Regions from separate parts of the Cupriavidus sp. 10L43_2 genome, predicted to be linked through region 2. Evidence: predicted binding sites of a transcription regulator. Region 2 holds the regulator's gene; the other holds the start of a gene.

Region 1 (7,161 bases), on a different contig from region 2:
CACTTCCACCTGCTTGGCGCCGTCCTGCACCTGGCGCACCGAGCTGTTGATCAGTTCGCCGATCTCCTTGGCTGCCGACGACGAGCGCTGCGCCAGGCTGCGCACCTCGGCCGCCACCACGCTGAAGCCCCGGCCCTGCTCGCCGGCGCGGGCCGCTTCCACGGCGGCGTTCAGCGCAAGGATGTTGGTCTGGAAGGCGATGCCCTCGATCACGCTGATGATCTCGGCCACGCGTGCGGAGGATTTCGAGATGCCATCCATGGTGTCGACCACGCTGCGCACCACCCGGCCGCCTTCCGTGGCCACATCCGAGGCGTTGACCGCCAGCTGGTTGGCCTGGCGGGCGTTCTCGGCGTTCTGGCGCACCGTGGAGGTCAATTCCTCCATCGACGCGGCGGTCTCCTCGAGCGAGGCCGCCTGCTGCTCGGTCCGCTGGGAGAGATCGGTATTGCCACTGGAAATCTCGCGCGCTGCCGTGTCGATCGAGCCGGCGGCCTGCTGGATGCCGCGTACCAGCACGCCAAGCTGGCCGAAGGCGCGTTCCATCGCGCCAAGCATGCGGCCCATCTCATCCTGGGTGCGCACGGCGATGGCGTGGCCCAGGCGGCCCTGGGCGAGCGCCTCGGCGGCGTCCAGCGCCTGGCCGGCCGGGCGCGTCACCGAGCGGGTGATGGCCAGGCCCAGCAGCGCGGCGATCGCGGCGGCGGCGGCCGCCAGGCCGATCAGCAGGTTGCGGGCAAAGACATAGTGGTCGGAAGCCTCGGCCACGGCGTCGATGGCCATCTTCCGGCCAGACGCGGCGGCTTCGTCGAGTTTGTCGAAATAGGCGCCCTGCGCCGCCGGCAGCGTCACGATCAGGCCGGCGCGGGCGCTATTGAAGTCGCCACCGCGCAGTTGTTGCATGACGAGGTCGAGCTGGCCGTTGTAGGTGGTCCGGGTCTGGTTGAGCTGCTCGAACATGGCCTTGGACTCGGCCCGGCCACTGGCCTCGATGATCTTGGCCAGGGTTTCCAGGCTGGCGCGCATCTCGTCGCGCAGCTTGTTCACCTTGTCGATGTTCTGGGCGGCCAGCGCCGGATCCTCGGTCAGCGTGGCGTCGCGCACCAGCACACCGATCTGCAGCGCCCCTTCCTTCACGTGGTTCAGGTCGATGACGCGCAGCAGGCGCTGCTCCACCGCCTGGTGCATCGCATCGTTCATCCCGCGCAGCGCCGTCACGCCCACGGCCGCTACGGCCGCCAGCAGCAACGCCACCGCACAGAATGCCAGGGACAGTCGTGCCCCGATACCCATGTTTCGCAAGCCCATCTCAGCGTACCTTTCTCTCTTTTTCGATGTTGGATGTACGTCTAGCGTCCACCGGAATCCGGGTGTCGCCATCAGCGCTATCGGGCAGGCCGGTGCGCTTCTTGAGCGGAAAATCGAAATAGGGGGAAAAGTGCCGGCAGTTCGTCAAATTGCCGCGTCAACGACTGGCGTCTAATCTGTTCCGGGCACTCCGGCCCGGCCGATCACGGCCACTGCGGCAACAGACCGCGACGAAACGACGAGGGCAAAAAAAAGAAGCCCACGCGCGGGGTGCTCGTAGGCTTTCAGGACTGCTGTGAAAGACCGGGGGTAAACCGGTCCGAACCCCGGAATATAAACCTGCTTACATGAGGTGTAAATGAGGCTTCTATCAGGGAATGCCCTGATGGCGGCTGTAACGAATTGAGCACTTTCGCGTTCCATGTCATGCCATGCCGCACATTCGGGCATATCGGCAGTTATCGGCAGCGTCCCAGAAAGCTTTAGTGCGAGCGGATTGCGACCCAAACGTTGCTTTTCTGTCAGGCGCCGACCACGAAGGTGCTACTTCAATCACACCGACTGCATCAATAAAATAAATAGAGCTTTACCTCTAGGCATTGTTCGCGGGCCAACTTTGTCAACACTTGTAAAACTTTGTTACCCTCCCGGCTGAAGTATTCCCCTTCTCTCCTCGCAAGGCCGGCCGAATTGCTCGGCCGGATGGCGCCATTCAACCGTTCGGTGTGCGCGCCCGTTAACGTGATGAAGGTGAGCCCCTGCCCCGGCTCCGAGAGCGAATGTTTCATATCTCGCCGGGATCAGGGCGCGCCATCCGTCACTTTTAGTGCGACCTCGATCCATGCGCCTGGTCCTCGGACCGTTGACCGCCGCCAGAACCCTCGCGGGCTCTTCCGGAGAAGTTGTGAAGCAGGAAAAAAAGGTTCCCCGTCCCAGCCGAAAGTTGCAGCATCTGCACTTTGCGGCCCACAGCGCCAGCCGCAATACCGTCATCGTGCACCTCTCGAATGGCACGCGGCTGACCGGGATCGTGCTGGCCTCGGACAATTACATGATTCTGCTGGGCAAAACGGGCGAGGATCCCATGCCCACGGTGGTCTACAAGCGCGCCATTACCGTGGTGACGCCGGCGCACGCGCCGGAAGCCGACGCAGCGGTGCTGGACGCCGAGGCGTCGCCGGATTTTGTGCGTCTATATATACCGCGCACCCGCAAGCGCCGCTGACGCCGCCAGGCCGGCCTGCGCCGGCGGCGCCCCGCCCATTCCCCGGGCCGGCCGCCATCCGCAATAACGCCGGGGGTTCCGGGCAGCGCCCGCAAACTCTCGCAAAGATCACTCTAAAGTCTCCTACCGCCCTGTCGATAACCCTTGCAACGGAGGCACTCTACGCCCTGCAACGCAGGCAGCCAACGTTACGGCACCCGCCGGAATGCCTAAAACATTGCATATAGGAGTCGTACCATGGCGCAAGTCATCAACACCAACATTCTGTCGCTGCAAACGCAGAGCAACCTGAACACGTCGCAATCGTCGCTGAACACCGCGATCCAGCGCCTGTCGTCGGGCCTGCGCATCAACAGCGCCAAGGACGATGCTGCTGGTCAAGCCATCGCCAACCGCTTCACCGCCAACATCAAGGGCCTGACGCAAGCTTCGCGTAACGCCAACGACGGTATCTCGATCGCGCAAACGACCGAAGGCGCCCTGAGCGAAGTCAACAACAACCTGCAACGTATCCGTGAACTGTCGGTGGAAGCCGCCAACGGTACGAACTCGGGTTCGGACCTGAAGTCGATCCAGGACGAAATCAAGCAACGTCTGTCGGAAATCGACCGCGTGTCGGCTCAGACCCAGTTCAACGGTGTCAAGGTTCTGGCCAAGGACCAGAACATGTCGATCCAGGTTGGCGCCAACGACAGCGAAACCATCTCGATCGCCCTGAAGGAAATCACCTCGAAGACCCTGGGCGTCGCTGGTTTCAGCGTTGCCGGCCCGCAAGGTGCCACGGCTTCGATCGGTTCCGCCGCCGCTCAAACGGCTCTGGGTTCCGCTACCCCGGTGACGGCTGCTTCGGCAACCGGCATCGCCGCCGCTGACATCCAGCGCGCTCTGGGCCTGAACACCTCGGCAGCCATCAACTCGCAATCCGTCGTGACGGATTCGAAGGGCAACTGGTTCGTGCAAGTGAGCATGACCGGCCTGACCGCCGCCGACGACGCCGCTCTGTCCTCGAAGGGCCTGGCTGGCAACGGTACGGCTACCTCGACGACGATGTACATCGCCGTCAAGCCGAGCGACGCTTCGGTGTCGGGTTCCACCGCCGGCTTCACGATCAAGGGCGCTTCGCTGCAAGCTTCGGACTTCCAACAAGCTGCCACGGTTGACCCGCTGAAGACGCTGGACTCCGCACTGGCTTCGGTTGACAGCCTGCGTTCGAGCCTGGGTGCTGTGCAAAACCGCTTCGAGTCGACGATCAACAACCTGAGCACGACGGTGAACAACCTGTCGGCTTCGCGTTCGCGCATCGAAGACGCTGACTACGCAACGGAAGTGTCGAACATGACCCGCGCGCAGATCCTGCAACAAGCTGGTACCTCGGTGCTGTCGCAAGCGAACCAGACCACGCAAAACGTGCTGTCGCTGCTGCGTTAATCGCCGCGCCGCAAGAAGGCCGGGCCGCAAGGCCCGGCTTTTTTGCCGGAATGTTTTGCAGGCAGCCCACTGCCTGCAAAGCGTTTCAACCGAGCAGAACCCCTCGCCTCACCGGACGGAGCAAACCATGGCAACTCCCAATCCCGTTTCCACTCCGGCGGCCCGCATTCCCGCCGACACCGTGGCCATCGCGCCGGCTTCCGCCGCCCCGACCGCCACGGTAAAAGCCGTTCGCCCGTCGCATGAAGCCGACCGCGCGGACACCCGGCCCGCCGCCGATGCGCCTGAAAACACCGCCACCGCGGTGCAGGAGCTGGTGGACGTGCTGAAGACCACCTCCATTGGCCTGCGCTTCGCCATCGACGACCAGACGCACCGCGTCATCACCACGGTTTTCGACAAGGAGACGGGCGAGATCATCCGGCAAATGCCGAATGAAGACGTTGTGCGCCTGGCGCGCGCGATCGACAAGCTCCAGGGCCTGTTCGTGAGCCACGCCGTCTGACCTCTGCAATCACCCAGTTGAAGACAAATAACAATAGGTAGAACAGTCATGGCAATCTCTTCCATCGGTATCGGTTCCAACCTCGAGCTGCAAACGCTGCTCGACAAGCTCCAGGCAGCGGAAGAACTTCCGCTCACGCAGATCAACAACCAGGCCAAGAGCTACCAGGCCAAGCTGTCCGGCTACGGCACCATCAAGAGCGTGCTGGATGCCTATTCGGCCGCCGCCAAGACGCTGAACACCGCCGCCACGTGGAGCGCCGTCAAGGCCGCCGTGGGCTCGGATAGCGTGCTCAGCGCCGCCACCGACGCTACCGCCGTGGCAGGCAGCTACAACATCAACGTGTCCTCGCTGGCCGCCGCGCAATCGCTGGTCTCGAAGTCGGTGGCCGACAAGACCGCTGCCATCGGCGGCGGCACCATCACGGTGGACTTCGGCGCCGACCTCGCCACGGGCGGCACGCCCACCAGCACCAAGACGGTGACGATCGGCTCCGATACCTCGCTGGAAGGCATCCGCGACTCGATCAACAAGGCCAATATCGGCGTCACCGCCAGTATCATCAACGACGGCAGCGGCACGCCCTACCATATTGTGCTGACGTCCAACAAGACCGGCACCCAGTCCGGCATGCGTATCAGCGCCAGCGACAGCGCCGTGAGCGACATCGTGGCCTATGACCCGGCCGTGGCCACGCAGCCGAACGGCATGTCCGAGAAGGTGGCCGCTGCCAACGCCACGCTGAAGATCAACGGTATCGACGTCACCAGCCAGAGCAACACCGTGCAGGGCGCGGCCCAGGGCGTGACCCTGACGCTGAAGTCCACCGGCACCACGACCATGAACGTGACGCGCGACGATGCGTCGATCAAGGCCAGCGTGCAAGGCTTTGTCACCGCGTACAACAACATCCTGTCGGCCGTCGGCTCGCTGACCACGTTCGACACCGATGCCGGCACGGCTGGCGCACTGAACGGCGACGGCACGCTGCGCAATATCGCCACGCGCCTGCGCTCGATGCTGACCACCCCGATGTCCGACGGCAACGGCGGCTCGGTCACGCTGTCCGATCTCGGCATCGAGTTCAACGTGACCACCGGCAACGCTGGCAAGCTGGAAATCGACGACGACAAGCTGAACAAGGCGCTCTCGGACAACTTCCAGGACCTGACCAAGTTCTTCTCGGGTGTGGATGGTTCGGCCGGTATGGGCAAGACCATCACCGACTATGTCGACTCGCTGAACGGCACCTCCGGCGCACTGACGGCAGCCACCGACGGCATCACCGCCACGCTGAAGGATCTGGAAGACAAGTACACGGCGACGCAGGACCGCGTCACGTCGACGATGGACCGTTACCGCGCGCAGTTCACGCAGCTGGACCTGCTGGTGTCGAAGCTGAACCAGACCAGCAGCTACCTGACGCAGCAGTTCGCGGCCATGAACGGCACCAGCAGCAAGTAAGTCACCGGAGTTCACCATGTTCGCGCGCCAAGCCATCAATGCCTATGCCCAGGTCGGTGTACAGACCGGGGTCATGAGCGCCAGCCCGCACAAGCTGATCGCGATGCTGTACGACGGCGCCCGCTCGGCCATCGCCCGTGCCAGGTTCCACCTGGACAATGGCGAGCTGGAGGCGCGCGGCAATGCCATCTCCAAGGCTATCAACATCATCGACAACGGGCTGCGCGCGGTGCTGGACCACGAGGCGGGCGGGGAAATCTCCGCCAACCTCGAATCGCTGTACGAATACATGACCCGTCGCCTGATGCTGGCCAACCTGCGCGGCGACGCTACCCTGCTGTCGGAAGTGGATGCCCTGCTCGAGAATCTTGCCTCGGCCTGGACCGCCATCGACCCGGCAGCGCCCACTGACGCCGAGCCCGCTGCACCGACCGCCATCACGCAGCCGGCCCTGCAGGAATCCTGAGATGTTCGATATGTCCCCCATCGTCAGAAGCTACGAAGAGCTGCTGGTGCTCTCGGAGCAGATGCTCGAAGCCGCGCGCGCGTCCAACTGGGATGCGCTCAACGATCTCCAGCAGGTCTACATGGCCGAAGTGGATCGCCTGCGCCTGCTCGACCACACCAAGCCGTTCTCCGACAACGAACGCCTGCGCCGCTTCCAGTTGCTGGAGCGCATCCTGGCCTACGACGCCCGGATCCGCGACCTGACCATGCCGCGCCTGGCCCAGTTGGGCGAACTGCTGAACAGCTCGCGCCGCAAGCTCGAGTTGTCCGCCGCCTACGGCGCCGCCGCCTGAATCCACTGCCCTTCCGTGCTTGCGGAAGGGATCGACCGACGCGTATCACGTCCATCGCCATCCGCTGACACGCGCCCATGACTGGCATCCAAATCCCGGCGGCCCTGGTGCCCCACGCTGCACCGGACACGCAACTCTCGCGCCCGGCGCTGGCCATCGACAAGCTCGCGGCGCTGATGCCGGTGCACGACGTCTCGCAGGGCGACGTGCAGTCGTCCACGGGCGAGACCGTCCAGGCCCGGCCGCCCAGCGCGGTCGGCCCCGGCGCCATGGACGCGCGCGGCAACGCGCTGACCACCTCCACGCGCGAGACCCTGAGCTTCGCGGCGCGCGCCATCCTCGACCTGTTCGAATCGGGCGATGCGCAGCCGCTGCAGACGCGCGCCCCGCTGCTGGCCACCGCGCCCGGCGCGGGCAACGCGTCGGCGGCC
Region 2 (14,735 bases):
CCCCTCCCGACACCAAAAATAAGGCAAAATTCGGGTCTTGCCCCCGGCTGTGACCCACCCGGGGCATTTTCCAACCTGATTCTTGATGCGAGATAAGCAATGAGTACCCAGCAGCCAACCATCATCTACACCCTGACCGACGAAGCTCCGCTGCTGGCGACCAGTGCCTTCCTGCCCATCATCCGCACGTTCGCAGCCCCGGCTGGCGTGAACGTCGAGACCAGCGACATCTCGGTGGCTGGCCGCATCCTGGGCGAATTCCCCGAATTCCTGACCGAAGAGCAGCGCGTGCCGGACAACCTGGCCGAACTGGGCCGCCTGACGCTGCTGCCGGACACCAACATCATCAAGCTGCCGAACATCAGCGCCTCGCTGTTCCAGCTCGTCAGCGCGATCAAGGAACTCCAGTCGAAGGGCTACAAGATCCCCGACTACCCGGAAGATCCGAAGAACGACGAAGAAAAGGCCATCCAGAAGCGCTACTCCAAGTGCCTGGGCAGCGCCGTGAACCCCGTGCTGCGCGAAGGCAACTCCGACCGCCGCGCACCGGCCGCCGTGAAGAACTTCGCCCGCAAGCACCCGCACAGCATGGGTGACTGGAGCATGGCTTCGCGCACCCACGTGGCGCACATGAAGCATGGCGACTTCTACCACGGCGAAAAGTCGATCACGCTGGACCGCGCACGTGACGTGCGCATGGAACTGGTCACCAAGAGCGGCAAGACCATCGTCCTGAAGTCGAAGGTGGCCCTGCTGGACGGCGAAGTCATCGACAGCATGTTCATGAGCAAGAAGGCCCTGCTGGCCTTCTACGAAGAACAGATGGAAGACGCGCGCAAGACCGGCGTCATGCTGAGCCTGCACGTGAAGGCGACCATGATGAAGGTGTCGCACCCGATCGTGTTCGGCCACGCCGTGAAGGTCTTCTACAAGGACGCCTTCGCCAAGCACCAGAAGCTGTTCGACGAACTGGGCGTGAACGTGAACAACGGCCTGGTGGACCTGTACACCAAGATCGAGGCCCTGCCGGAGTCGAAGCGCGAGGAAGTCATCCGCGACATGCACGCCTGCCACGAACATCGCCCGGAACTGGCGATGGTGGATTCGGCCAAGGGCATCTCGAACCTGCACGCACCGAACGACGTGATCGTCGATGCCTCGATGCCGGCCATGATCCGTATCGGCGGCAAGATGTGGGGCGCCGACGGGCGCACCAAGGACACCAAGTGCCTGATCCCGGAATCGACCTTCGCCCGGATCTACCAGGAAATCATCAACTTCTGCAAGACCAACGGTGCCTTTGACCCGGTGACGATGGGCACGGTGCCGAACGTCGGCCTGATGGCGCAGAAGGCCGAAGAGTACGGCTCGCACGACAAGACGTTCGAGATTGCCGAAGACGGCGAGGCCCGCATCGTCGACAACGCCACCAATGAAGTGCTGACGGCGCTGACGCAGAAGGTCGAGCAGGGCGACATCTGGCGCATGTGCCAGGTCAAGGACGCCCCGATCCGCGACTGGGTGAAGCTGGCCGTGACCCGCGCCCGCAACTCGGGCACGCCGGCCGTGTTCTGGCTGGACCCGTACCGTCCGCACGAGGCCGAGCTGATCAAGAAGGTGGAAACCTACCTGAAGGACTACGACACCAACGGCCTGGACATCCAGATCATGTCGCAGGTGCGCGCCATGCGCTACACGCTGGAACGCGTGATCCGCGGCCTGGACACCATCTCGGTGACCGGCAACATCCTGCGCGACTATCTGACCGACCTGTTCCCGATCATGGAACTGGGCACCAGCGCCAAGATGCTGTCGATCGTGCCGCTGATGGCCGGTGGCGGCCTGTACGAGACCGGCGCCGGCGGTTCGGCTCCGAAGCACGTGGCCCAGCTGGTGGAAGAGAACCACCTGCGCTGGGATTCGCTGGGCGAGTTCCTGGCCCTGGCCGTGTCGCTGGAAGAGCTGGGCATCAAGTCCGGCAACGCCCGCGCCAAGGTGCTGGCCAAGACGCTGGACGCCGCCACGGGCAAGCTGCTCGACAACAACAAGAGCCCGTCGCCGAAGACCGGCCAGCTCGACAACCGCGGCAGCCAGTTCTACCTGGCCATGTACTGGGCCCAGGAACTGGCCGCGCAGAAGGACGACGCCGAACTGGCCAAGACCTTCGCACCGCTGGCCAAGACGCTGACCGACAACGAGAAGACCATTGTCGGCGAGCTGTCGGACGTGCAGGGCAAGGCAGCCGACATCGGCGGCTACTACAAGCCTGACTTCGACAAGCTGGACGCGGTGATGCGCCCGAGCAAGACGCTCAACGCGGCCCTGGAGGCCGTGAAGGGCTGATGACTGCTCCCTCCGCCCCGGCACCCGGGGCGGAATCGCCGGAACGGCCGGACCCGCGCAATGCGTGGTGCCGGCCGTTTTTGCATTGACCACCAGGCAAGCCACATCGTGCAGGAATCCCCGCATGCCCTCGCCGCCGCCGGCCTAGACAGCGCCGCCTTCCACGCGCTGGCGGACGCGATCGACCAGGCGTTCTGCGTCATCGAGGTGATCTTCGACGGCGACCGGGCGATCGACTACCGCTTCGTCACCGTCAACCACGTGTTCGAGGCCCAGACCGGGCTGCATCAGGCGCAGGGCCGCAATATGCGCGACCTCGCACCCGGGCACGAGGCCCACTGGTTCGAGATCTATGGCGAGGTGGCGCTGCGCGGCCATCCGCGTCGCTTCGTCGAGCAGGCGCGCGCGCTGGACCGCTGGTTCGAGGTCTACGCCTTCCGCGTGGGCGATGGGGTGCGCCCGCTGGTCGGCGTCCTGTTCCGCGACATCACCGCCCGGCGCGAGGCCGAGGCGGCGCTGCGCAAGACCGAAACCCAGGCACAACTGGCCGTGGCCATCGCCCGGCTCGGCACCTTCCGGCAGGACACGGAAACCGGGCTGGTCTATATGGATGCGCGCATGCGCGAGCTGCGCGGCGGCGGCGAGGCCGAAGTCATGCCGCTGGCCGAGACCCTCCAGCGCGTGCACCCCGATGACCGGCCCCGGCTGCTGCAGGCCGTGGAAACCGCCATCGCCACGGCCGACGAGAGTGGTGGCGGCGGCTTCGAGGTGGACTACCGCATCCTCTGGCCCGATGGCAGCGAGCACTGGCACGCGGCCAATGGACAGGTCGAGTTCGAGGGCGAGGGTCGCCGGCGGCATCAAGCCAATGTGCTGGGTACGGCGCTCGACATCACGGTGCGCAAGCAGGCCGAAGCCATCCTGCGCGAGGCCGACGCCCGCAAGGACGAATTCCTCGCCACGCTGGCCCACGAGCTACGCAACCCGCTGGCCACCATCCACAATGCGCTCCAGCTCCAGGCCGCCGCTGCCACCCGGATGGACGCGCCGCGCCTCCAGGCCATGCTCGATCGGCAGGTGGAGCACATGATGCGGCTGATCGACGAGCTGATGGAAGTCTCCCGCATCACGCGGGGCGTGATCGAGCTGAAGGTTGAGCCGCTCGACCTCGCCGACGTGCTGCGCAATGCCGTGGAGGCCGCCCGCCCCGCCGCCATCCAGGCGGGCCACGTGCTGACGCTCCAGCCGGCCGACACCCCGCTGCCGGTGCTCGGCGACGCGGTGCGGCTGGCGCAGATCCTCGGCAACCTGCTGGCGAACGCGGTGCGCTACACCGACCCGGGTGGACGCATCGACGTGCACGCGTGGCGCGACGCCGCCGGCATCCACGCCGCCGTGGCCGACACCGGCATCGGCATCCCGCCCGGGCATCTGGGGCGGCTGTTCGCGCTGTTCGGCCAGTTCGACAAGAACGCGCCGCGCTCGCAGGGCGGGCTCGGCATCGGGCTCGCCACGACGCGCAAGCTGGCGCAGATGCATGGCGGCGACGTCCAGGCCGCCAGCCCCGGGCTGGGGCTCGGCAGTACCTTCACCGTCTCGCTGCCGGCCAGCGATGGCCCCGCCGCGGCTGACGACGCGAAAAGCCGGCCCGGCTCGCTGCCCAACCCGGTGCGCGTGCTGGTGGTGGACGACAACCGCGATGCCGCCGACAGCGTGGCGATGCTGCTGGACATGTACGGCGCGACCGCCACGGTGGCCTACGATGGCGCGAGCGCGCTGGAGGCCCTCGCCCAATGGTGGCCGGACGTGGTGCTGCTGGACCTCGGCATGCCGTCGATGGATGGCTACGAGGTGGCCACGCGCATCCGCCAGACCTGGCGCGACCGCCCGGTGATGCTGGTCGCGCTGACCGGCTGGGGCCAGGCCGCCGACCGCGACCGCACCCGCGCGCATGGTTTCGACGCCCACCTCGTGAAGCCGGTGGGGCTGGAGGCCTTGCTGGCGCTCCTCGCCAATTGCGGCGGCGCTGCATCGCCCCCTAAATAGGCACTATTCGTCATACGTCACGGCCATGGTCTATGGTGATAAGCCCAAGACCCAGCGGAGCGAGTGCCATGGCATACATCGACGGATTCGTGCTGGCCGTGAAGACGGCCAATCGGGAAACCTACCGGCAGGTGGCGCAGAAGGCGTCCACCGTGTTCAAGGAGCACGGCGCGCTGAAGGTGGTGGAGTGCTGGGGCGACGACGTGCCGGAAGGCAAGGTCACCTCGTTCACCATGGCCGTTCAGCGCAAGGACGACGAGGCGGTGGTGTTCTCGTGGATCCTGTGGCCGTCGCGCGAGGCGCGCGACAAGGGCATGGCCGCCGCGATGGCCGACGAGCGGCTCAAGGAAGGCATGGACCCGATGCCGTTCGACGGCCAGCGCATGATCTTCGGCGGCTTCGAGGTCATCGTGGACGCCTAGCGGACGCCCGGCAGCAAGGTGCGCTCCACGGCCTCCGTGAGCGCCTGCAGCACCCGGCTGTCCTCGTCCGCCTTGCGCGACACGAGCGAGATCTGCAGCGTCGGCGCGTCGGCCCCCAGCCGCACGCGCCGCACCGGGTAGCGGTCGCAGACCGTCGGGTCCATCAACTGCACCACGGAAACGCCCAGCCCCGCGCTGACCATGGCGACGATGGCGATGACGCTGTCGAACTCCATCGCACTGCGTTTCTCCGGCATCACCCCGTGCACGTACCGCGCCGCCATGGCGCCGGTGACGGTGGCGCGGTCGTAGCGGATCCAGTCGTAGCGGGCAAGCAGCTCGGCCGCGCTGGCCTCCCCGGCGTCCGGCGGGGCGATCAGCACCATCTCCCGCGTGCCGACCGGATGCCAGCGCAGGCTCGCCAGGCGGCCGGTTTCGGGCCGGGCCACCACCGCCGCATCGAGTTGCCCCGCCTTGACCAGATCCAGCAGCCCGGCGCTGCGGCCGCGCACCGGCCGCACGCGCAGCTTCGGGTAGTGATCGCGCAGGTAGCGCAGCGTGCCCGGCAGCAGCACCGGCTGGATCGATTCGATCACCCCGAGCCGCACCGAACCCTCCACGGCCACGGACACCCGGCGCCGCAGCGCATGGAGGTAGCGCAGCCCGCCCTCCATGGCGGCGGCCACCTCGCGGGCCACGGCGGTGGGCCGTACCTGCAGGCCGGATCGATCGAACAGCGGCTGGCCGACATACTGCTCCAGCTGCTTCATCTGCATGCTGACCGCGCTCGGCGTGAGGTGCATCGTGGCGGCAGCCGCCGCGAACGAGCCCTCCTCGATCACGGCAGCGAGGGTGGCGAAGGTCTCCAGCTTCATCAGTTTTCCTTATCAGCGACGTCAAGGAACGTCACTTTTTCTTAGCTGTTCTGAAGCTTAGACTGGCTGCACGACGTCATGCAAGGCGCCCCCCAGCGCCCGCACCCAGACGTCCCTTCCATAAGACTCCGAGACACCGCCCCATGACCGCCTATCGTCCCACCGCGTGGCTGGCCGCCGATGCCGACCGCGACACCTCCTGGATCCAGCGCCTCTCCGCCGCCGAAGTGGCCAGCTTCGACACCGCCCTCACCCACGCCATCGCGCTGGACAAGCCGCTGCTGGAGATGACCGCCGATGACTTCCCGCTCGACGCCGCCGCCCGCGACGCGCTGGCCCGCGCCATCGACACCACGCAGGGCCGCTGGGGCATGTGCCTGCTGAAGGGCTTTCCCGTGCACCGCTGGACCGAGGACGAGACCCGCCTCGCCTACTGGGGCATGGGCCTGCACATGGGCGTGGCGCGCACGCAGAACCGCGCCAGCGACTTCATGAACGATGTGCGCGACGTGGGCGCCGCGTACAAGGGCAAGAACGGCCGCGGCTACAACACCAACGCCGGCCTCGACTTCCACACCGATTCCTGCGACGTGGTCGGCCTGCTGTGCCGCCGCGCGGCCCGCAGCGGCGGCGCAAGCAAGGTAGTCAGCTCGATCGCCCTGCGCGACGCCATGCTGCGCCGCCGCCCGGACCTCGAAGCCGTGCTCCACGCCCCGTTCCACTACAGCTACCAGGGCGCGCAGGACCCCGCCCAGCCGCCGCACTACGCCTGCACCATCCTCGGCAACCATCCTTGGGCCTTCGCCATGCGCACCAACCGCAAGAACGTGGTGGCCGCCCAGCGCGACTTCGACGATGTGCCGCGCCTGACGGCGGCCCAGGAAGCGGCCCTCGACGAACTGGACGCGCTACTGACCGACCCGAGCCTGTGCTTCTCGATGCAGCTCGAACAGGGCGACCTGCAACTGCTGAACAACTATGTCACCGTGCATTCGCGCACGAATTTCGAGGACTACGAGGAGTTCGACCGCAAGCGCCACCTGCTGCGGCTCTGGCTGGCCGTGCCGGGCGCCCAGCCGCTACCGGACGAGTGGGCCGACTACTTCACCGACGTCCGCGCGGGTGCGGTGCGGGGTGGCCTGCGCGGCAGCGCGCGCAGTGCCGAGTTCGACGCCTACGAGCGCCGCCAGGCCGCCGCACTGGGCATGCCGCTGATGCCGTGGGCGCCAGCCGCCCAGCCCGCCACGGCCTAGGCGCCAGCATCGCCCCACAAAAAATACAAAGATAAATACGGAGACAACCATGGAACGACGCGATTTCCTCGCGCTGCTGTCGGCGGCGCTGATCCTGCCCCCGGGTCTGGCGCGCGCGGCGCCGGCCGTCACGAAAGTCCTCGTCGGCGCCACGCCGGGCGGCGGCACCGACATCGTCGCGCGCTCGCTGTCGGCCGAGCTGGAGCAGCGGCTCAAGCATCCCTTCATCGTCGAAAACCGGGGCGGCGCGGCCGGCAATATCGCCGCCATCGCCGTGGCCAAGGCGGACCCCGATGGCGGCACGCTGCTGCTGAGCTACACCAGCCACGCGATCAATCCGGCGCTGTTCGAGAAAAAGCCATTCGACGCCATCAAGGACTTCACGCCGATCTCGCTGATCGCCAGTTCGCCGCTGATCCTGGTGTCGCGCCCGGACCTGGGCGTCAGCAACCTGCGCGAACTGGTGGCGCTGGCGAAGTCGAAGCCGGGCAAGCTGAGCATCGCCGTGGCCGGCGTGGGCAGCGCCAACCATCTGGCGGGAGAGATGCTCAAGCACGAGGCCGGCATCGACATCGTCAGCGTGCCGTACAAGGGCGCCGGCCCGGCCGTGGCCGATGTGGTGGGCAGCCAGGCCGACCTGCTGCTCGGCAACGTGGCCACGGTGCAGCCGCTGCTTGTGGCCGGCAAGCTCAAGGGGCTCGGCGTGAGCAGCCCGCAGCGGCTGGCGGCGTTCCCGAACCTCGCCCCGATTGCCGATCTCGTGCCGGGCTTCGACTACAGCTCGTGGTACGGCCTGCTCGGCCCGGCCGGCATGCCGCCAGACATGGTGCGGGAACTGGAGACGGCAGCCCGTGCGGCCGTGGCAGCGCCGGCCATGCGCAAGCGCTTGCAGGGGGAAGGTCTGGTACCGGTGGGGAATAGCGCCGCCCAGTTCGCGCAGTTCCTGCAGGCGGAAATCGCGCGATGGGCGAAGGTGGTGGCCGTCACGCACACACGCGTGGCGTGAGGCGGCAGATGTAAAGCCCGGGACGGTTAGCGGAAGCTGACCGTCACTTCGTTGCTGCGCCCTTGCAGCGACGGCGCCAGGCCGCCGTTGCCCGGCACGCGGAAGGCGAATACGAAGCCCTTGCTGGCATCGTCGCCAACGAAGGCGTTGGTCTTGCCCTCGGCACCCGGCAGCATCACGCAGCGGTCGGCATTGCAGAGGTAGGCCTGCAGGTCCGGCGGCGGCACGCGCGTGAAGCTGTAACGCCAGCGCACCGCGGTGATGACGCCAGCCGACTGCGGCAGCACCCCGCCCGGCACGATCGGCGCGGACAGCGCGCGCTGGCCCCGGTTCGCAATCATCGGGCCCACCGCCGAGCCAGTCCAGGCATGGCGCGACGGGCCGATTTCGAGCGTTGCCTTCGTCAAGCCCTGCGCCGACAGGATCGCCGGCAGGAAGCCGCAGAGCGCGGCCACCGTCATCGACAGCCAGCCACGCATTACAGCAAACCCCGCAGCTGGTTGCGCAGGCGGGTAATCGCCTGGCTGCGGATCTGGCACACGCGTGACTCGGTCACTTCCAGCACCGCGCCAATCTCGCGCAGGTTCAGTTCCTGGTCGTAGCACAGCGACAGCACCAGCTTTTCCCGCTCGGGCAGCTTGTCGATGGCGCGGATCAGCGCCTCGCGCATGCCGGACTCCATCAGCACCGTCAGCGGGTTGCCGTCGTCGGTCACGCCGAGATGGCGGTCCAGGAAGTCTTCCTCGCCGGAGCGCTCGAAGTCCTCGTAGTGCAGCAGCTGGCAGCCGTAGACCTCGTTGAGCAGCTCCTGGTATTCGTCGAGCGCCATATCGAGTTCCTTGGCCACCTCGGAGTCGATCGGCGTGCGGCCGAGCTTCTGTTCGAGGCTGCGCTGGGTGCGCTCGATCTTGCGCGTGAACTGGCGCAGGCTGCGCGACTGCCAGTCGTTGGCGCGCACCTCGTCGAGCATCGCGCCTCGGATGCGCTGGCTCGCGTAGGTCTCGAAGCGGGCGCCGTGGTTGTCTTCATAGCGCTTGGCAGCGTCGAGCAGGCCGATCATGCCGGCCTGGATCAGGTCGTCGATCTGGACACTGGCAGGCAGCTTGGCCGCCAGTTGCAACGCGATCCGTCGCACCAGCGGCGCATGTGACTTGACCACGTCTGCCTGTTCGAGCTTTCCCTGAATCGTATACATGGTGGAATTCTCGGTAATAACTTGGTTCGGTGCCAGCGCCCCACATTCCTTGCGGGGCGGACTGGCTGGCTGAGTGTCGGTCCGGTTGTTGCGACTTCTTGTTCTGGTATCAGGCGGGAACGGCCGCGGCCATCCCCGGAGAGACTGCTTCCTGGCGCAGCGGCCATGCCCCGATGCCGCTGGCCACGTGGCGCAGCGCGCCGGTGGCCGCGGCGGCCGGATAGGCCTCCACGACGCAGCGGCCCAGCTGCAGCGCACGCGCCACCAGCGGATCCAGCGGCAGGTAGCCCGCCAGGCTTGCCTCCACGCCCAGGTACTGGCTCGCCGTGCGGGCCAGGTTGCGCGAGAGGGCCATCACCGTCGCTTCCTTGTCCGCCATATTGACGATCAGCTGGAAGTGACGGCATGCAAATTCATGGTGCAGCCGCTTGATGCAGGCGTAGGCAGCGGTGATCGACGTGGCCTCGGGCCGCATCACGATCACGAAGTTGTGCGCCGCGCCGGCCATGGGCGACAGCGCGCCGGACTCGCTCGACTGCGCATCGACCAGCACCGTACGGATGCCCGGCAAGGCGCGGTCGTCGATCTGCGCGCCGGCGGGCACGTTGCCGGCCGGCAGCACGGCCACGCCGCTGGCGGCACGGGTGCCCGCCGCCGCGTCGAACGGCATCCGTCCGCCCAGCACATCGGCCAGCGTGGCCTTCGGCGCCGCGCCGGCAAGCCGGGTGGCGCGCGCGGCGGCGCGGTCTTCATCGGCCAGCAGCACACGTTCGCCCTGCATGGCGAGCGCGTTGGCCAGCCCGAGCGCCACGGTGGTGGCACCGGCGCCGGCCTCGCAGCCCACCACGGCGATACGCCGGGTGACGCGCGGTGCCAGCATGCGGCGCAGGCTTTCCGCCTGGTCGGAGCCCATCAGGTTCAAGGCTTACTCTCCTGCGGGGGCCAGTTGACGGGCGGCACTGGCACCAAGGGCGTCCATCGCCTGGCGCGCCGAGTCGGGCGTGTCGTCGAATGCCGGGGCCGGGGCCGAAGCCACGTTGCGGCCCGGGTAGTTCTCGAGCACGTCCAGCAGCGCCAGCAGGCGGCCCATGCCTTCGTTGAGCACGGCGCCGGACACCGGCGCATTGACGCGGGCGGTGGCGCGGCCAGCCAGGCGCGACAGGAACGCGGGCGCCGTCGGCGTCGGGTTGTGTTGCAGGCGCAGCGCGGTCAGGCCGAGCTGCACCGAGACCAGCGTGCCGAGCGTGTCGTCGTCGCCCGCACCGTTGCCCTCGCTGCCCTGCGCGAAGTGCTCCATCGCATGGCGCAGCGTGCGGAACTGCTCTTCCGCGTGGTGCGTCCACTGGGCCCAGCGGGCCACCTGGGCGGCCACGTCGGCCAGCGCCGGGTCGCACAGCACGTAGTCCACGGACAGCATGTCGCCGGTTTCTCGATCGACCAGCCGGGACACCACGAGGCAAGCCTCGGTGCCGGCCTCGGCGCCGGCGCCCTGGCCACGGCCACGGGCGGCGGCGCGCACCTGGCCTTCGGGCACGCGCACCATGCAGTGGCCGAGCCAGTGCACGGCGTCGCGGTCGCGGCAGGTGGTGTCGCCGATGGCGAGGAAGGTCAGCGTATCGGCAATGGTGTCGAGCTTGTTGGCGGCGCCGTCGGCAATCACGCGCGTGGTCTTGCGCGTGCCGGCCACCCAGCGTTCGCCCAGTTGCTGCCAGCGCGCCAGCGTGGCGGCGGACGGCAGCGAGGCATTGAGGTTGACCACGGTGCGGGCGGCGGCCAGCGTGGCGCGCACGGTGGCGGCTTCGGCTTCCGCCTCGGCTTCGGCCATCGACTGGCGCGTGCGGCCGGCGGGCACCACCGTGGTGGCCAGCGGCGTGCCGTCACGGTCGGCCAGCCACAGCGTCTGTTGCAGCAGTTGCGGGGCGCGGCGACCCGGCACGGTCTGCGAGGCGGTGCCGGTCACAGCGAGCACGTAGCGGTCGCACGCGCGGCTGGCGTCGCGGCACATCGACAGGCGCACCTGCTGGGCCATCTGGCGCAGCGCCGGCGCACCGGCGCCGCGTTGCTGCCACAGCGAGCGGGCCACGTCGAAGCCGTACTGCGCGCCGTTGAGTTCCTCCACGCACACGCCCACGGCGTTGGCGCTGTCGGTTAGCGAGCGCAGCACATCGTCGGCGCCGGCACGCTCGGTCTGGGCTGGCTCGGCGGCGCTGGCCTGGCGGCGCGCCACATCGGCATCGGCGAACAGCGAGCCACGGCGCGGCGTCAGGAAGGCACGTTCGACCAGGGCATCGGCTTGAGCCAGTTCGAGGTGCTCCGGCACGCGCTGGCCGGTGGAGGCGTAGAACACGGGCAGGCGGTGGCGGATCACCACGTCGAGCACCGAGCCCAGGTGGGTGGCTTCGTCCAGCTTGCTGATGATGCAGCCGTCGATACCGGCGGCGTCGCCAGCGGTGTCGTTGCGGTAGGCGTGCACGACTTCATTGAGCGTGTCGCCGTGCGCGGCGCCGTTGAGCAGCAGCACACGCTGCATCGGGGCCTGCACGCCGGCCAGCATCGAGATCTGGTCGGACAGGCTGCGGTCGCGCTGGCTCATGCCCACCGTGTCGATGATGACGAGGTGCTTGTCCTTCATGGCCGACAGCGCGAAGCGCAGGTCGGCGGCGTCCTTCACGGCATGCACGGGCACGCCGAGGATGTCGCCATAGATACGCAGTTGTTCGTGCGCGCCGATCCGGAAGCGGTCGGTGGTCAGCAGCGCGAGCTTGCCCGGGCCGTGGCGCAGCACGAAGCGCGCGGCCAGCTTGGCGGTGGTGGTGGTCTTGCCGACGCCGGTCGGGCCGATCAGCGCGAGCACGCCGCCCTGCGCGAACAGCGTGTCCTCATCGGCCAGCACCGGCACCTTGCGGGCCAGTTCCTGGCGGATCCAGGCCATCGCGGCCGGACGGTCCGTGCCGACTGGCAGGTGGGCGAGCAACGTGCGCGAAAGCTGGCCCGAGAAGCCGGCGTTGACGAGCCATTCGAACAGCGACTCGCGTAGCGGGTCGCCAGCGGCCACGCCGGCGGGCGTGTTGGCCAGGCCGGCGAACTGGCGCTCCAGCATGCTGCGCATCGAGGCCAGCTCGCCGCGCAGGTCCCCCAGCGCGGCCGGGTCGGACGCGTCGGCGGTCATCATCGACGGCATCTGTGCGATCGGGGCCGGTGCGAACTGAGACATCGAGGACGACGGGGGCATCGAAGACAGCGGCGCCATCGGGCTCATCGACAGCATCGATGCCGATGACGCCGATGACGCGGATGGCGCGTACGGCTGCGCCGTGGCGCTGACGGCGCCCAGGTCCGCATCGCGCATCGCCACAATTTCCACGCCGCCCTCGATGGCCCGGTTGGACAGCACCACGGCGTCGGGGCCCATGGCCTCGCGCACCTTGCGCATCGCTTCGCGGCCATTGGCCGCCACAAACTTCGCCACGCTCATGTTCGTTCCTTACGCCGCGCCGCCGATCATTGCGGTAATGCGGATGTTGCGGTTGTCCGGGACTTCGGCATGCGACAGCACCTTCAGTTGGGGCAGCGTACGGCGCAGGAAGCGCGCCATCAGCGGCCGCAGCGGGGACGGCACCAGCAGCACGGGGTCGAGACCCATCTGCTCCTGGCGGCCGACCGCGCCCTGCGCCTGCTGGAGCAGCGCATCGGCCAGGCCCGGCTCGATGCCGCCGCCGTTGGCCAGCGCCTGCGTCAGCACGCGTTCCAGGCCGGCGTCGAGGCTGATGACCTGCAGGTCGGCATTGTTCGGGAACAGCTGCTGCGTGATGGCCCGGCCCAGCGCCACGCGCACCAGCGCCGTGAGTTCGGTAGGCTCGCTGACCTTGGTGGCGTGCTCGGCCACCACGTCGAGGATCGTGCGCATGTCGCGGATCGGCACACCTTCGTCCAGCAGGTTCTGCAGCACCTTCTGCAGGCCGGTCAGCGAGATCGTCTTCGGCACGAGGTCTTCGGTCAGCTTCGGCGATTCCTTGGCGATGCGGTCCAGCAGCGACTGCACTTCCTGGCGCCCCAGCAGCTCGGAGGCGTGCATCTGGATCAGGTGGTTCAGGTGGGTGGCCACCACGGTGCTGGCATCGACCACGGTGTAGCCGTAGGCCTGCGCCTGCTCCTTGAGGCTGGCGTCGATCCACACCGCCGGCAGGCCGAAAGCGGGGTCGCGCGTGACCGGGCCCGGCAGCGTGCCGCTGACCTGGCCGGGGTTGATGGCCATCCACTGGCCCGGCGTGGCCTCGCCGCTGCCAATCTCCACGCCCTTGAGCGTGATGCGGTAGGCGTTGGGCTTGAGTTCGAGGTTGTCGCGGATATGCACCACCGGCACCAGGAAGCCGATGTCCTGCGCAATCTTCTTGCGGATGCTCTTGATACGGCCCAGCAGTTCGCCGTTCTGGCCGCGGTCCACCAGCGTGATCAGGCGGTAGCCCACTTCCATGCCCAGCGGGTCGACCATCGTCACGTCTTCCCACGTGGCTTCGGCGGCTTCTGCGGCCACGGCCGGCTTGCGCTCTTCGCGGACCTTGGTCTCGGCCTGCACGGCGTCGCGGCGCAGCATGTAGCGGCCGAACCAGGCCATCGCGCCGGCCAGCAGCAGGAAGGCGAAGTGCGGCATGCCCGGGATGATGCCCATCGCGCCGATGATGCCGGCGGTCAGGAACATGACGCGCGGGTTCGAGAAGAGCTGGCCGGTAAGCTGCTGGCCGACGTCCTGCTCGTTCGACACGCGCGAGACGATCACACCGGCGGCGGTGGAGATCACCAGTGCCGGAATCTGCGCGACCAGGCCATCGCCGATGGTCAGCAGCGTGTAGTTGTGCACCGCGGTGCCGAAGTCCAGGTCATGCTGCACCATGCCCACGACCATGCCGGCCGCGATATTGATGAACATGATGATCAGCCCGGCGATGGCGTCGCCGCGCACGAACTTCGAGGCACCGTCCATGGCGCCGTAGAAGTCGGACTCCTGCGCCACTTCGGTACGGCGCTTGCGGGCGCCTTCCTCGTTGATCAGGCCGGCGTTCAGGTCCGCGTCGATGGCCATCTGCTTGCCGGGCATGGCATCGAGCATGAAGCGCGCGCCCACTTCAGCGATACGGCCCGCACCCTTGGTGATCACCATGAAGTTGATCACCACCAGGATGGCGAACACCACGATACCCACCGCGAAGTTGCCGCCCACCAGGAAGTGGCCGAAGGCCTCGATCACCTTGCCGGCGGCGTCCGGGCCGGTATGGCCCTCCAGCAGCACCACGCGCGTGGAGGCCACGTTCAGCGACAGGCGCAGCAGCGTGGAGAACAGCAGCACGGCCGGGAACGCCGCGAAGTCCAGCGCCGTGCGGGTGTACATGCCCACCAGCAGCACCATGATGGACAGCGCGATGTTGAACGTGAACAGCAGGTCCAGCACGAACGCAGGCAGCGGCAGGATCATCATGCCGAGGATCATGACGATCAGCAGCGGTCCTGCCAGCGCCTTCAGCTGGGCGCCCGAGCGCAGGCCCGGGATATTGAAGAAATTCGTCAGTGCGTTCATGCGCGGGCTTCCGGTACGGCAAG

What was found. The regulator FliA, encoded in region 2, starts transcription of late flagellar genes. The targets are predictions, from matches to a motif close to CTAAAGTTTNNNNNNNNNNNGCCGNTA.
Positions count from the first base shown of each region.
Region 1: the regulator FliA is predicted to act here: its motif matches at 2,647-2,673, upstream of AC1DEL_RS27310 (FliC/FljB family flagellin).

Region 1 is NZ_JBFTJE010000032.1:192-7,352, reverse strand. It holds partial or broken gene AC1DEL_RS27325 (methyl-accepting chemotaxis protein) at 1-1,293, opposite strand, end outside; gene AC1DEL_RS27320 (hypothetical protein) at 1,875-2,096, opposite strand; gene AC1DEL_RS27315 (RNA chaperone Hfq) at 2,213-2,533, shown strand; gene AC1DEL_RS27310 (FliC/FljB family flagellin) at 2,771-3,961, shown strand; gene AC1DEL_RS27305 (flagellar protein FlaG) at 4,089-4,466, shown strand; gene fliD (flagellar filament capping protein FliD) at 4,515-5,930, shown strand; gene fliS (flagellar export chaperone FliS) at 5,947-6,396, shown strand; gene AC1DEL_RS27290 (flagellar protein FliT) at 6,398-6,730, shown strand; partial or broken gene AC1DEL_RS27285 (flagellar hook-length control protein FliK) at 6,808-7,161, shown strand, end outside.
Region 2 is NZ_JBFTJE010000008.1:161,697-176,431, forward strand. It holds gene AC1DEL_RS14145 (NADP-dependent isocitrate dehydrogenase) at 100-2,343, shown strand; gene AC1DEL_RS14150 (hybrid sensor histidine kinase/response regulator) at 2,452-4,389, shown strand; gene AC1DEL_RS14155 (DUF1428 domain-containing protein) at 4,458-4,811, shown strand; gene AC1DEL_RS14160 (LysR family transcriptional regulator) at 4,808-5,686, opposite strand; gene AC1DEL_RS14165 (TauD/TfdA family dioxygenase) at 5,830-6,939, shown strand; gene AC1DEL_RS14170 (tripartite tricarboxylate transporter substrate-binding protein) at 6,989-7,945, shown strand; gene AC1DEL_RS14175 (flagellar protein FlhE) at 7,972-8,424, opposite strand; gene AC1DEL_RS14180 (RNA polymerase sigma factor FliA) at 8,424-9,140, opposite strand; gene AC1DEL_RS14185 (MinD/ParA family ATP-binding protein) at 9,250-10,053, opposite strand; gene flhF (flagellar biosynthesis GTPase FlhF) at 10,066-12,615, opposite strand; gene flhA (flagellar biosynthesis protein FlhA) at 12,625-14,712, opposite strand; gene flhB (flagellar biosynthesis protein FlhB) at 14,709-14,735, opposite strand, start outside.